3 regions of the Marichromatium sp. PS1 genome follow, and region 2 is predicted to be linked to each of the others. Evidence: predicted binding sites of a transcription regulator. Region 2 holds the regulator's gene; each other region holds the start of a gene.

The links. The regulator sigma-54, encoded in region 2, starts transcription at its own class of promoters, with help from an activator protein. The targets are predictions, from matches to a motif close to TGGCANGNTNCNTGCTT.
Region 1: rsxA (electron transport complex subunit RsxA) is a predicted target of sigma-54. The motif match lies at 2,027-2,043, and genes of this name have one in related genera.
Region 3: nifV (homocitrate synthase) is a predicted target of sigma-54. The motif match lies at 2,547-2,563, and genes of this name have one in related genera.

The regions. Positions count from the first base shown of each region.
Region 1 covers NZ_BAAFHB010000002.1:294,760-299,106, forward strand. The annotation lists gene nifA (nif-specific transcriptional activator NifA) at 1-147, opposite strand, end outside; gene nifL (nitrogen fixation negative regulator NifL) at 165-1,811, opposite strand; gene rsxA (electron transport complex subunit RsxA) at 2,088-2,663, shown strand; gene rsxB (electron transport complex subunit RsxB) at 2,693-3,226, shown strand; gene rsxC (electron transport complex subunit RsxC) at 3,223-4,347, shown strand, end outside.
Region 2 covers NZ_BAAFHB010000002.1:803,624-807,970, reverse strand. The annotation lists gene lptC (LPS export ABC transporter periplasmic protein LptC) at 1-159, shown strand, start outside; gene lptA (lipopolysaccharide transport periplasmic protein LptA) at 156-644, shown strand; gene lptB (LPS export ABC transporter ATP-binding protein) at 658-1,383, shown strand; gene ACAM26_RS04915 (RNA polymerase factor sigma-54) at 1,565-3,037, shown strand; gene raiA (ribosome-associated translation inhibitor RaiA) at 3,073-3,426, shown strand; gene ACAM26_RS04905 (PTS sugar transporter subunit IIA) at 3,714-4,172, shown strand; gene hprK (HPr(Ser) kinase/phosphatase) at 4,192-4,347, shown strand, end outside.
Region 3 covers NZ_BAAFHB010000002.1:1,154,563-1,158,909, reverse strand. The annotation lists gene ACAM26_RS06565 (hypothetical protein) at 1-41, shown strand, start outside; gene nifU (Fe-S cluster assembly protein NifU) at 245-1,123, shown strand; gene nifS (cysteine desulfurase NifS) at 1,180-2,403, shown strand; gene nifV (homocitrate synthase) at 2,598-3,749, shown strand; gene nifW (nitrogenase-stabilizing/protective protein NifW) at 3,763-4,101, shown strand; gene ACAM26_RS06540 (nitrogen fixation protein NifZ) at 4,085-4,347, shown strand, end outside.

The sequences.
Region 1 (4,347 bases), 510 kb from region 2:
GAGCACGGCACTCAGGGTCTGGCGCAGGTCGAGCGAGCGGCTGAGCACGCTGCTGACCTCGAACAGCACCCCGAGCTGGGATTCGAGCAGGGCGAGCCGGCGCGCATCCTCGCGCGGCGCCGACACCCCGGGAGTGGGTGAGCGCATGAGATCCTCGACCACGATCAGCGTTCCTGCGACAGGGTGTTGAGCAACAGCCGCACGCGACAACCGGCGACCGCCTCCGAATCGACCTCGATCGAACCGCCATGGGCGTTGACGATCTCCTGGGCCAGCGCCAACCCCATCCCGGCATGACCGCGACGCTGTCGCCAGCCGATGAAGAAGGGCTCGAAGACGCGATAGCGATCCTCCGGGGCGATCCCCGACCCGTTGTCCTCGATCTCCACCTCGACCCCGTCGTCGACGCGCCGGGTGCACAGACGCAGCTCGCGCTGCGCCCGCCCGGACTCGCACAGGGCATGGATGGCATTGTCGACCAGGTGCTTGAAGAGCGCGCGCAGCTGATCCTTGTGGCTGGTGAACTCGGGCAGCACCGCCGCCGGGCGCCAGTCGACCACCACGCCGTTGGCGAGCAGCCGGTCGGTCTCGAGTTCGAGCACCTGACGCAGCAGCTCGTTGACGTTGACCAGCGCCCCCGGCTCGCGCGGCTCCTCGGGGAGCGCCGAGGTCAGGGTGTCGAGCGCACGCTGGCCGGAATGGCTGATCTGATCGAGCATCCCGGCGAGGGTGTCGATGTTGGCCGCGCCGCCGCGCAGCATCGAGGCGGCGGCGCTGATGACGTTGAGCGGCACCTGGATCTGGTAGATAGCCGCGGCCAGGGCCTCGCGCATGCCGTGCATGCGCTGCTGCTCGGCGAGCCGCGCGCGCAGGTTCTCGAGGTGCGAGCGCTCGATCTCGCGACGCCGGCTGGTGACCTCGTTGGCGAGCAACAGCACCCGGTGCTCGCCCCCGCTGGCACGCCCGAAATAGCTGCGCGCCGAGACGTCGGACTCCTCGACCGGGGTCGCCGAGCAGACGAACCAGCGCGGCCCGCCCCCGCCCGGGACCTCGATCCCGACCTCCAGGTTCTTGAACCCCTGCCCCGAGACCCCGGCCTCGAGCACGTCCACCCCGACCTGCTCGCGCAGCGCAGCGCGCAGCACCTCGAGCGGCTCGCGTCCGCGCAGATCGCCGAGCAGCTTCTTGTACTCCTGGTTGTCGAGGATGATCCGACCCTCGTGATCGAGCAGCACGATCAACGCCGGTGCGGCATCGAGCACGGTCTCGACCCGCGCCTTCTGCTGACGCACCGCGGCCTCCAGCTCGTGGACCTTGGTGACGTCGCGGTGCATGCCGAGGAAGTAGCGCAGCGCACCGCTGCGATCGAGCACCGGGGCGATGGTCAGCTCGGCGAGATAGTCCTCGCCCCCCTTGGTGCGGTTGACCAGGGTCCCGGTCCACGGCTGGCGCTGCTCGAGGGTACGCCACAGATGGCGATAGATGCTCTCCGGCGTGGCCCGGTTGGAGAGGATCGACTCGTTGCGTCCCAGCACCTCGGTGCGGTCATAGCCGGTGAGGGTCTCGAAGGCGCGGTTGGCATAGAGGATGGTCGCACGCGCGTCGGTGATCGAGATCGCCAGCGGCGACTGTTCCACCGCCTCGAAGAACAGCCGGGGCGGCAGGGGATCCTTGGGGTTGCCGCCCATCAGGGTGAGCGCCTCCACCACCTCTGGCGGGGTGCCCTCGGGCGGCGCGGCGAGAAAGGCGCCGAGGGCATTGATCACGGCCTCCTGGGTGGCCTCGGGGGCTTGCTGGGGCGACACGGGCATCTCCTCGGGACTGTGGGTCTGGGCGTTCTTTAAGCAATCTGCGTACCGCTTTCAATCGTTCGGCGACCACCGGCATCGATCCCAGAGCTTGTCGGCTTTGCGACAAGGCGATCGGCATCCATGCCACAGCCTGTTGGCACCACGACAGACCCTCTCCCGCCCGAAGCCGGTGCAAACCCACGATTGACGCCCCATTCGGGGTCAATCCCGATTTTGGGCACACCGCTTGCTTACTGGCGTGTCAGACGAATGCCGCTATCGTGAGGACCGCCATCCATGGGCGAGTATCTGCTGCTGATCCTCGGCACCGCGCTGGTCAACAACGTGGTGCTGGTGAAATTCCTCGGGCTCTGTCCCTTCATGGGGGTGTCGAGCAAGCTCGACTCGGCCCTGGGGATGGGCCTGGCCACCACCTTCGTGCTGACCCTCGCCGCGGTCGCCGGCTGGCTGCTCGAGCACCTGGTACTCGGCCCGCTCGGGCTCGGTTATCTGCGCATCCTCAGCTTCATCCTGGTGATCGCCGCGGTGGTCCAGTTCACCGAGCTGGCGGTGCGCCGGATCTCGCCCGCGCTCTATCAGGTGCTGGGCATCTTCCTGCCGCTGATCACCACCAACTGCGCGGTGCTCGGCGTCGCCCTGCTCAACGTGCAGCAATCCCACGACTTCTTCGAGAGCGTGCTCTACGGGCTCGGCTCGGCGCTCGGCTTCACCCTGGTGATGGTGCTCTTCGCCGGGCTGCGCGAGCGCCTGGCGGTGGCCGAGGTCCCGGCGGCCTTCGCCGGGGCGCCGATCGCCTTCATCGTCGCCGGACTGCTCTCGCTCGCCTTCATGGGCTTCGCCGGACTCGCCTGAGCCGACGCCCCGCAACCGGAGTCTCAGAGATGCTTGCCGCCATCCTCACCCTCACCGCGCTCGGACTCGCCCTCGGCTGGTTGCTCGGACTCGCCGCGCGTCACCTCAAGGTCGAGGACGACCCCATCGTCGAACAGGTCGCCGCGCTGCTGCCGGGCTCGCAATGCGGCCAGTGCGGCTATCCCGGCTGCGCCCCGGCGGCAGCGGCGATCGCCGCCGGCGAGGCGGCGGTCAGCTGCTGCCCGCCGGGCGGACGAGCGCTGGCCGAGGCGCTGGCCGAGCTGCTCGGGGTCGAGGCCGACCTCTCCGGTGTCGACGACCAGCCGCCGCAGCTCGCACACATCCACGACGAGCGCTGCGTGGGCTGCACCAAGTGCCTCAAGCGCTGCCCGACCGACGCCATCATGGGGGCCAACAACATGATCCATGCCGTCTTCCCCGAGGCCTGCACCGGCTGCGGCCTGTGCGCCGCAGTCTGCCCCACCGAGGGCATCGAGATGCGCCCCGAGCGCCCCACCCCGCAGACCTGGTACTGGCCCCGGCCGGAGGTGGCGACACGATGAATGCCCTGCGCCAACTGTTGCGCCGCCCCGCCAATCGTATCCATCCGGTGCGCGGCGGCGTCCACCCCGATGACCGCAAGGCGCTGGCCGCAAGCGCGCCGATCACCGAGCTGGCGCTGCCCGCGCGGCTCGACCTGCCGCTGCAGCAGCACATCGGCGCCAGCGCCGCACCGCTGGTGCGCAAGGGTCAGCGGGTGGCCAAGGGCGAGCCGATCGCCCGCGCCCAGGGACCGATCTCGGCGCCGCTGCACGCGCCGACCTCGGGGCGGGTGATCGCCATCGCCGAGCGCCCGGCCCATCACCCCTCGGGACTGGCGATGCCGACGATCAGTATCGAGCCCGACGGCGAGGAGCGCTGGCACCCAGCGATCTCTCCCTGCGACGACCCGTTCGCCCTCGACCCGGCGCACATCGCCGAGCGGGTCGCCGCCGCCGGCATCGTCGGACTCGGCGGCGCGACCTTCCCGGCCGCGGTCAAGCTCAATCTCGGCGCCAGCCATCCATTGCACACCCTGGTGATCAACGGCGCCGAGTGCGAGCCCTATCTCACCTGCGACGACCGGCTGATGCGCGAACACGCCGAGGCGGTGATCGACGGCGCGCGCATCATGGCCCATGCCCTCGGGGTGGGCGGCATCCTGGTGGCGATCGAGGACAACAAGCCCGAGGCGGCGGCGGCCATCGAGACGGCCGCCGCCGGGTTCGACGCGATCACCCCGATCCGGGTGCCGACCCGCTACCCGATGGGCTCCGAGCGCCATCTGGTGCAGGCGCTCATCGGTCGCGAGACCCCGGCGCGGGCACTCACCGCCCAGCTCGGCGTGGTGGTGCACAACCCGGCCACCGCCTTCGCGGTGCACCAGGCGCTGCGTCTGGGCCAGCCGCTGATCGCGCGGGTCATCACCCTCAGCGGCGCGGCGATCGCGCGCCCGGCCAACCTGTGGGTGCCGCTCGGCACCCCGGTGGAGACGCTGATCGCGCACTGCGGCGGACTCACCGAGGAGGACGCCCGGCTGGTGAGCGGCGGGCCGATGATGGGCCAACCGCTACCCAGCCCCCAGGTGCCGACCACCAAGGGCTGCAACGCCATCCTCGCCCTCGGCGCCGCCGAGCGCGCGCCC
Region 2 (4,347 bases):
CGCGCCTATGCCCGTACCGACCTGCCGGTGCGGGTGGCCAGCGGCGAGGACTGGCTGAGCGCCACCGGCATGCAGCTGTGGTACGACGAGCCGGCGCGCGCCACCTTCCACGGTCGCACCCGGATGCTGCTCGCCCCGACCCAGGAGACCCAACCATGAGCCCTCCACTGCGCCTGCTGGCACTGTTGCTGTTGTTCGGCTGGAACCCGGCCAACGCGCTCGACGACGACCCCCAGCAACCGATGTACATCGAGGCCGACGACGTCGAGGTACGCGAGGCCGAGGGCACCAGCATCTATGTCGGCAACGTCGAGGTCACCCAGGGCAGCATGCGCCTGCACGCCGACCACATGACCGTCTATCACCGCGAGGACCGCCGCCCGCGCCAGATCATCGCCATCGGCACCCCGGCGCGCTTCCGTCAACTGCTCGAGGACGACCAGGGCGAGGTCCGCGCCTTCGCCAGGCGCATGGAGTTCGACACCGACCGCGACGAGCTGGTGCTGATCGACGAGGCGGTACTGATCCAGGGCGAGGACCGCGTCGCCAGCGAGCGCATCGTCTACGACCGTGCCCGCGAACACTTCCGTGCCGGCGGCAGCGGTCGGGTGCGGATCACCATCACCCCCGAGGAGGAGTCATGACAGGGATCGACGGATGAGCGTACTGCGCGCCGAACAGCTCAAGAAACGTTATCGCAGCCGCGAGGTCCTGCGGGGAGTGAGCGTCGAGGTCGAGGCCGGCGAGGTGGTCGGGCTGCTCGGCCCCAACGGCGCGGGCAAGACCACCTGCTTCTATCTCATCGTCGGGCTGATCCCTGCCGACCAGGGGCGCATCACCCTCGACGAGCACGATGTCACCCTGATGCCGATGCATGCGCGCGCGCGCGCCGGACTGAGCTATCTGGCGCAGGAGCCCTCGGTGTTTCGCAAGCTCAGCGCGCGCGACAACATCCTCGCGATCCTCGAGACCCGCGGCGACCTCGACCGCGAGCAGCGCGAGCAGCGTTGCGAGCAGCTGCTCGAGGAGCTCGGCATCGCCCATATCGGCGAGTCGCTGGCACTCAGCCTCTCCGGCGGCGAGCGCCGTCGTCTCGAGATCGCCCGCGCGCTGGCCGTCGACCCCAAGGTGATGCTGCTCGACGAGCCCTTCGCCGGCGTCGACCCGATCGCCGTGGGCGACATCAAGGCGATCGTCTCGCACCTGCGCGAGCGCGGCATCGGCGTGTTGATCACCGATCACAACGTGCGCGAGACGCTCGACATCTGCGATCGCGGCTACATCATCAGTAATGGCGAGGTGATCGCCGCCGGCCGCCCCGACGAGCTGCTCGCCAACCAGCAGGTACGCGACGTCTATCTCGGCGCCGACTTCGCCATGTAGCATGTAGGCGGCAGCATCCGCGCCCCGCTGCTACATATTGGGAGTAAGATGAAGACCATCGCGCCCCGGCAGGGGGCGCGCTTGACGTGACTCAGGCACCTTTGTTGCCACCCGACCTATAATCGTCATAGGACGGTCATCGACCCGGCATAGAGACAGACGCAAGACGCATCGGCGATCCATGAAGCAAACCATCCAGCTTCGCCTCGGCCAACACCTGACGATGACGCCCCAGCTGCAGCAGGCGATTCGCCTCCTGCAGCTGTCGACGCTCGAGCTGCAGAAGGAGATCCAGGAGGCGCTGGACTCCAACCTGATGCTCGAGGAGGCCGAGGAGGCCGACCGCTTCGCCGCCAACGGAGAGGACAGCGGCAATGGCGCACACGAGTCCCCGCCCAGCGATGAGCAGGGCAGCGCCGAGCGTGAGCTCCAGGGCGAGACCAACGAGATCCCCGATGAGCTCCCGGTCGACACCCAGTGGGCCGATGTCTACGACGGCTATCTACCGCCGAGCACCCAGGGCAGCGCCGAGAACGCCGATTTCGACCCCTTCCTCCACCAGAGCCGCCCTCAGACCCTGCACGATCACCTCCTCTGGCAGCTCAACCTGATCCGGCTGAGCGAGCGCGACGAGATGATCGCCGAGGCGGTGATCGATGCCATCGACGCGCGCGGCTATCTTCGGGCCGATCTCGACGAGCTGCTGAGCACCATCGGCGACGATCAGATCAGCCTCGAGGAGATCGCCACCATGGTGCACCGGGTGCAGTCGTTCGATCCCCCGGGGGTCGGCGCCCGCGATCTCGCCGAGTGCCTGCAGATCCAGCTGCGGCAGCTCCCCGCCGAGACCCCGCAGCGCGACCTCGCGCTGGCGATCTGTCGCGACGGCTTCGAGCACCTGCCGCGCAAGGACATCGCCGCGCTGATGCGCCGCTTCAAGCAGACCGAGCCCGAGATTCGTGGTGCACTCACGCTGATCTGCCAGCTCAACCCGCACCCCGGCGACTTGATCGCGCAGGAGCCCCCGGAGTACGTTGTACCCGACATCTTCGTGCGCAGAGAGAATGGTCGCTGGTCGGTGGAACTCAACCCGGAATCCACACCTAAACTGAGGGTGAACGCAGACTACGCCCGGCTGATCCGGCGCGCCGACACCAGCAGCGACAGCGTCACCATGCGCAACCACCTGCAGGAGGCGCGCTGGTTCATCAAGAGCCTGGCGAGCCGCAACGACACCGTGCTGCGGGTGGGCGCCAAGATCGTGGAGATGCAGCAGGCGTTCTTCGAGCACGGCGAGGAGGCGATGCGGCCGATGGTGCTGCGCGACGTCGCCGAGGCGCTCGAGCTGCACGAGTCGACCGTCTCCCGGGTCACCACGCAGAAATACATGCATACGCCGAGGGGCACCCTGGAGTTCAAGTACTTCTTCTCGTCCCACGTCAGCACCACTTCTGGTGGGGAGTGTTCATCAACGGCGATCCGCGCGCTCATTCGTAAGCTGATCGCCGCCGAACCCGCCAGAAAACCCTTGAGCGACAGCAAGATCGCGGCCGAACTGGCCGATCGCGGCATCCAGGTCGCGCGTCGAACCGTCGCCAAGTACCGCGAGGCCATGGGTATTCCAGCCTCGAACGAGCGCAAACGCCTGGCATGAGCAGGCTGTTTGGAACCCCTGTAAGGAGTCCAATGATGCAAATCAATCTGACGGGTCATCACGTCGACATCACCGAGGCACTGCGCGACTACGTCGACAGCAAATTCGCACGCCTGGCGCGTCACTTCGACCACGTCACCAATGCCCACGTCATTCTCAGCGTTGAGAAGCTCGACCAGAAGGCCGAGGCGACGCTGCACATCAATGGTGGGAAGCTCTTCGCCGACTCCGTGCATGAAGATATGTATGCCGCGATCGACGGCCTGACCGACAAGCTCGATCGCCAGATCCTGCGCCACAAGGAGAAGAAGAACGACTATCGCAGCGCACCCGGCCCGAAGGCGGCCGACTCTGAAGCCGAGGCCGACGCCGAGGCCGATACCGAATAGCCCGGCAACGGCCTGATGGCCCATGCGTCGGCGGGGCGTCGGGACACCCGACACCCGCCGGACCGACGCACCGACACCTCGAACGGATCCGTGATCGCGCCGTTCGGGGTGTTTTGCATTGAGACCCTGAGATCCGAGCCGATATCGACACCTGCGGGCTCCGACGACTCGAAGGACACCCAGAATCCATGACCACGACCACGCGCCCCGATCACCCGCCGGTATGGACACCGGACACCGTCACCGCCCAGCGCCCCTGTCCCTGCGACCACCAGGAGCCTTGACCGATGTTCAGTCCAGACCTGATCAGCGAGGCCCGAGTCAGCTGCGGTGCCGAGATCGCCAGCAAGAAGCGGCTGCTCGAGACGCTCGCCGAGCTGCTGGCCAACGACCACCCCCGTCTCAACACCGAACTCGTCTTCGAGCGTCTGCTCGAGCGCGAGCGACTCGGCAGCACCGGACTCGGTCACGGTGTGGCGCTGCCGCACGCCCGCATCAAGGAGATCAACGAGGTGCTCGGGGCCTTCGTCAGCACCAGCACCGGGGTCGACTATGACGCGATCGACGGCGAGCCGGTCGATCTCGCCTTCGCCCTGCTGGTCCCGGAGAGCGCCACCGAGGAGCATCTGCGCTTGCTCGCCCGGCTCGCCGGCATGTTCAGCGACCCGGCCACCCGCGCCGCGCTGCGCGAGGCCGGCTCGGCGGCGACCGTCCTGCAACTGATCGAGACGAGCGAGGCGCGCTAGCGCCACGCCGACCTGGGCCATGCTCGACAGCCTCCAGTCACTCCTCGAACAGACCGGCCCGCGGCTGCAGCTGCGCTGGCTCAACGGCGAGCCCGAACAAGGCTCCCCACTGCGCCGGCCCGAGCGCGCACGCTCGCGCGAGTCGCTGATCGGCTCGCTCAACTGCATCCATCCC
Region 3 (4,347 bases), 350 kb from region 2:
TCGACCTGCTGCGGCATGCCTACGAGGCGCTGCTCGGTTGAGACGCCGCTGTCGGGTTTGCCACCACCGGGGCGCGCACCACTTGTCCAGGACCCGACAACCCGCCTCATGCAACCGTGTCGCAGCCCGCTCAACCCGCGCCCTCCGGCCTTCTTCAAAGACTGGCGCGGAGCTTGCTTTTTTGACTCGACAAGCCCCGGGCAGCACGCGCCGGCCCCAGCCAAATGACACGGGAGAGCAATCCATGTGGGACTATTCCGAGCAGGTCCAGGACCACTTCTTCAACCCTCGCAACGCCGGCCCGGTCCAGGACGCCAACGGCGTCGGTGAGGTCGGCTCGCTCGCCTGCGGCGACGCCCTGCGGCTCTCGCTCCGGGTCGACCCCGAGCGCGAGGTGATCCTCGAGGCCGGTTTCCAGACCTTCGGCTGCGGCTCGGCGATCGCCTCGAGTTCGGCGCTGACCGAGATCATCAAGGGCATGACCCTGGATCAGGCGCTGACGGTCACCAACCAGGACATCGCCGATGTCCTCGGCGGCCTGCCCGCCGAGAAGATGCACTGCTCGGTGATGGGGCGTGAGGCGCTGCAGGCGGCGATCGCCAACTATCGCGGCGAGCGCTGGGAGGACGACGACCACGCCGAGGGCGCGCTGGTGTGCAAGTGCTTCGGGGTCGACGCCGGGATGATCGAGGAGACGGTACGCGCCAACGGGCTCGACTCGGTGACCGCCGTCACCCATTACACCAAGGCCGGCGGCGGCTGCTCGGCCTGTCACGAGGAGATCGAGGAGATCATCGCCCGGGTCAATCCCACCGCCGTGGCGGTCCAGGCGCCGCGCGCCCCCGAACCCCCGCAACCCGCCGCGCCCCGCGTCAACACCCTGCAGCGCATCCGCCGCATCGAGCGGCTGATCGACACCCTGCGCCCCGAGCTGCAGCGCGACCACGGCGACCTCGAACTGGTCGACGTCGACGGCCGCACGGTCTACGTCAGCCTCAAGGGCGCCTGCGCCGGCTGTCAGATGGCCTCGCTCACCCTCTCCGGCATCCAGGAGCGGCTCAGCGCCGAACTCGGCGAACCGCTGCGGGTGATCCCCGCCGCGCCCCAGCAGATCGCCTGCTGACGTCCCACGGCGCGACGCGATCGCCAACCATCCCCATCCGCAGCGAGGAGCCACCGATGAGCGAACAGACCCCCGGCATCTATCTCGACAACAACGCCACCACCATGGTCGCCCCCGAGGTGGTGGAGGCGATGCTGCCCTTCTTCACCGAGCAGTTCGGCAACCCCTCCTCGATCCATCGCTACGGCGATCGCGTCGGGCGCGCGCTGCGCACCGCACGCGCCCAGGTCGCCGCCCTGCTCGGCGCGACGCACGACTCCGAGATCATCTTCACCTCCTGCGGCACCGAGTCCGACGCCACCGCCATCCTCTCGGCGCTGCGCGCCCAGCCCGAGCGGCGCGAGATCATCACCACCGAGGTCGAACACCCGGCGGTGCTGAGCCTGTGCGACCAGCTCGCCAAGGAGGGTTATGTGATCCATCGTCTCGGCGTCGACGGCTACGGGCGACTCGATCTCGATGCCTATCGCGCGCTGCTCACCGAGCGGGTCGCCATCGTCTCGGTGATGTGGGCCAACAACGAGACCGGCACCCTGTTCCCGGTCGAGGAGATGGCCGAGATGGCGCGCGCGGCGGGCGTGATGTTCCACACCGACGCGGTGCAGGCGGTGGGCAAGCTGCCGATCGCGCTCGCCGACAGCGCCATCGACATGCTCTCGCTCTCCGGGCACAAGCTCCACGCCGCCAAGGGCGTCGGCGTGCTCTACGTGCGTCGCAACACCCGCTTCCGACCGCTGCTGCGCGGCGGTCACCAGGAACGCGGTCGCCGCGCCGGCACCGAGAACAGCGCCGGCATCGTCGGGCTCGGGCTCGCCTGCGAGCTGGCCGGCGCCGCGCTCGAGCACGAGCGCACCACGGTGCGCGCGCTGCGCGACCGGCTCGAGCGCGGCATCCTCGCCGCCGTGCCCCACTGCTTCGTCACCGGCGATCCCGACAACCGTCTGCCCAACACCAGCAACATCGCCTTCGAGTTCATCGAGGGCGAGTCGATCCTGCTGTTGCTCAACCGTCACGGCATCGCCGCCTCCAGCGGCTCGGCCTGCAGCTCGGGCTCGCTCGAGCCCTCGCACGTGATGCGCGCCATGGGCATCCCGCTCACCGCCGCCCACGGCACCATCCGTTTCTCGCTCTCACGCTACAACAGCGCCGCCGAGATCGATCGCGCGGTGGACACCCTCGTCCCGGTGATCGAACAGCTGCGCCGACTCTCGCCCTACTGGGGCGAGGACGGTCCGCTCGGCGACGCGCAAACGCCCGGCTTCTCGCCGGCCTACGCCTGACCCGACGCGCGGCACCGGCGCACCATGCCGGTGCCGCGACGCGTCGGCTCTGCGACACGCCCGCCCTCTCCACCCTGTCGCAAACCCTGCAACGCCCCGGTCTCCTGGCGCGCAACCCGCTGAACCCACGTCATCGACGACGCTGGCACTTCCTTTGCTAACAAGTCTCGTCAAGTGCTGTACGGAGCCCACAGATGAAGGATTCAGTCCGCCCGATCACCATCAACGACACCACCCTGCGCGACGGCGAGCAGTCGGCCGGGGTCGCCTTCTCGCTCGCCGAGAAGCTCGCCATCGCCCGCGCGCTCGACGCCCTCGGCGTCCCCGAGCTCGAGATCGGCATCCCGGCGATGGGCGCCGACGAGCGTGACGCGATCCAGGCCATCGCCCGACTCGGGCTCGCCGCGCGGCTGATGCTGTGGTGCCGGATGCGCGCGGACGACATCGCCCGCTGCGCCGGGCTCGACGCCGATCTCGTCGACCTCTCGATCCCGCTCTCCGACCAGCAGCTGGCGTGCAAGCTCGGCCGTGATCGCGACTGGGCGCTGCGCCAGATCGCGCGCTGCGTGCCCGAGGCGCGCGCGCTCGGGCTGGAGGTCTGCGTCGGCGCCGAGGACGCCTCGCGCGCCGATCCCGAGTTCCTCGCCCGCGCCGCCGAGGTCGCCCAGGCAGCCGGTGCGCGCCGCATCCGCTTCGCCGACACCGTCGGCTTGATGGAGCCCTTCGGCGTCTATTCACGCATCGCCACGCTGCGTGCCGCCTGCGACCTGGAGATCGAGATGCACGCCCACGACGACCTCGGGCTGGCTACCGCCAACACCCTGGCCGCGGCCCGTGCCGGGGCGACCCACCTCAACACCACGGTGCACGGACTCGGCGAGCGCGCCGGCAACGCCGCGCTGGAGGAGGTGGTGATGGGACTCAGACACACCCAGGGGATCGACCCCGGGGTCGACCTGCACGCCTTCGAGCAGGTCTCGACCCTGGTCGCCCAGGCCTCGGGACGCCCGGTGGCCTGGCACAAGAGCCTGGTCGGCGACGGTGCCTTCACCCACGAGGCCGGGATCCACGTCGACGGCCTGCTCAAGGACCCGCTCAACTACCAGGGCATCGACCCGGCCGAACTCGGGCGCCATCACCGCCTGGTGCTCGGCAAGCACTCGGGCCGCCAGGCGGTGCGCCAGGCCTATGCCGAGCTGCTGCACCAGGAGGTCGGACTCGATCAGGCCGAGCGACTGCTGCCGCTGGTGCGCCGCTTCGTCACCGCGACCAAGCGCGCCCCGGTCGCCGCCGACCTGCAGCGCTTCCTCTGCGAACTGCCCACTGCAACCGCCCACACCGCCTGAACCGGAGCCGCCGATGAACGACGACAGCGACCTGCACGACCTGGTCAGCGCCGAGGACTTCCTCGAGCACTTCGAGATCGACTACGACCCGGCCGTGGTCCGGGTCAACCGGCTGCACATCCTGCAGCGCTTCCACGACTATCTGGCCGACGCCGAGCCCCTGCCCGAACAGGCCGAGGCTCGTCACCGGCGGCGCGCCGAGCTGCTCACCCGCGCCTATCACGACTTCGTCGCGTCCGACGCGCGCACCGAGCGCGTGTTCCGGGTCTTCCATCTGCACGGACCGCGCAGCGGCGTGCGGGTCGATCTCCAACTCGACCCGGCGGGAGGTGACCATGCGCCCCAACTTTGAGTTCGGCGATGCGGTGCGGGTGATCCGCAACCTGCGCAACGACGGCACCTTCCCCGAGGGCGCGCGCGGCGATCTGCTGGTACGTCGCGGCGCCGTCGGCCACGTGCGTGACGTCGGTACCTTCCTCCAGGACCAGATCATCTACGCGGTGCACTTCATCGAAGAGGGCCGCGTGGTCGGCTGTCGCGAGGAGGAGCTGCAGGCGGCCGACGCGCCCTGGACCCCGAGCCGCTTCGAGGCGCGCGA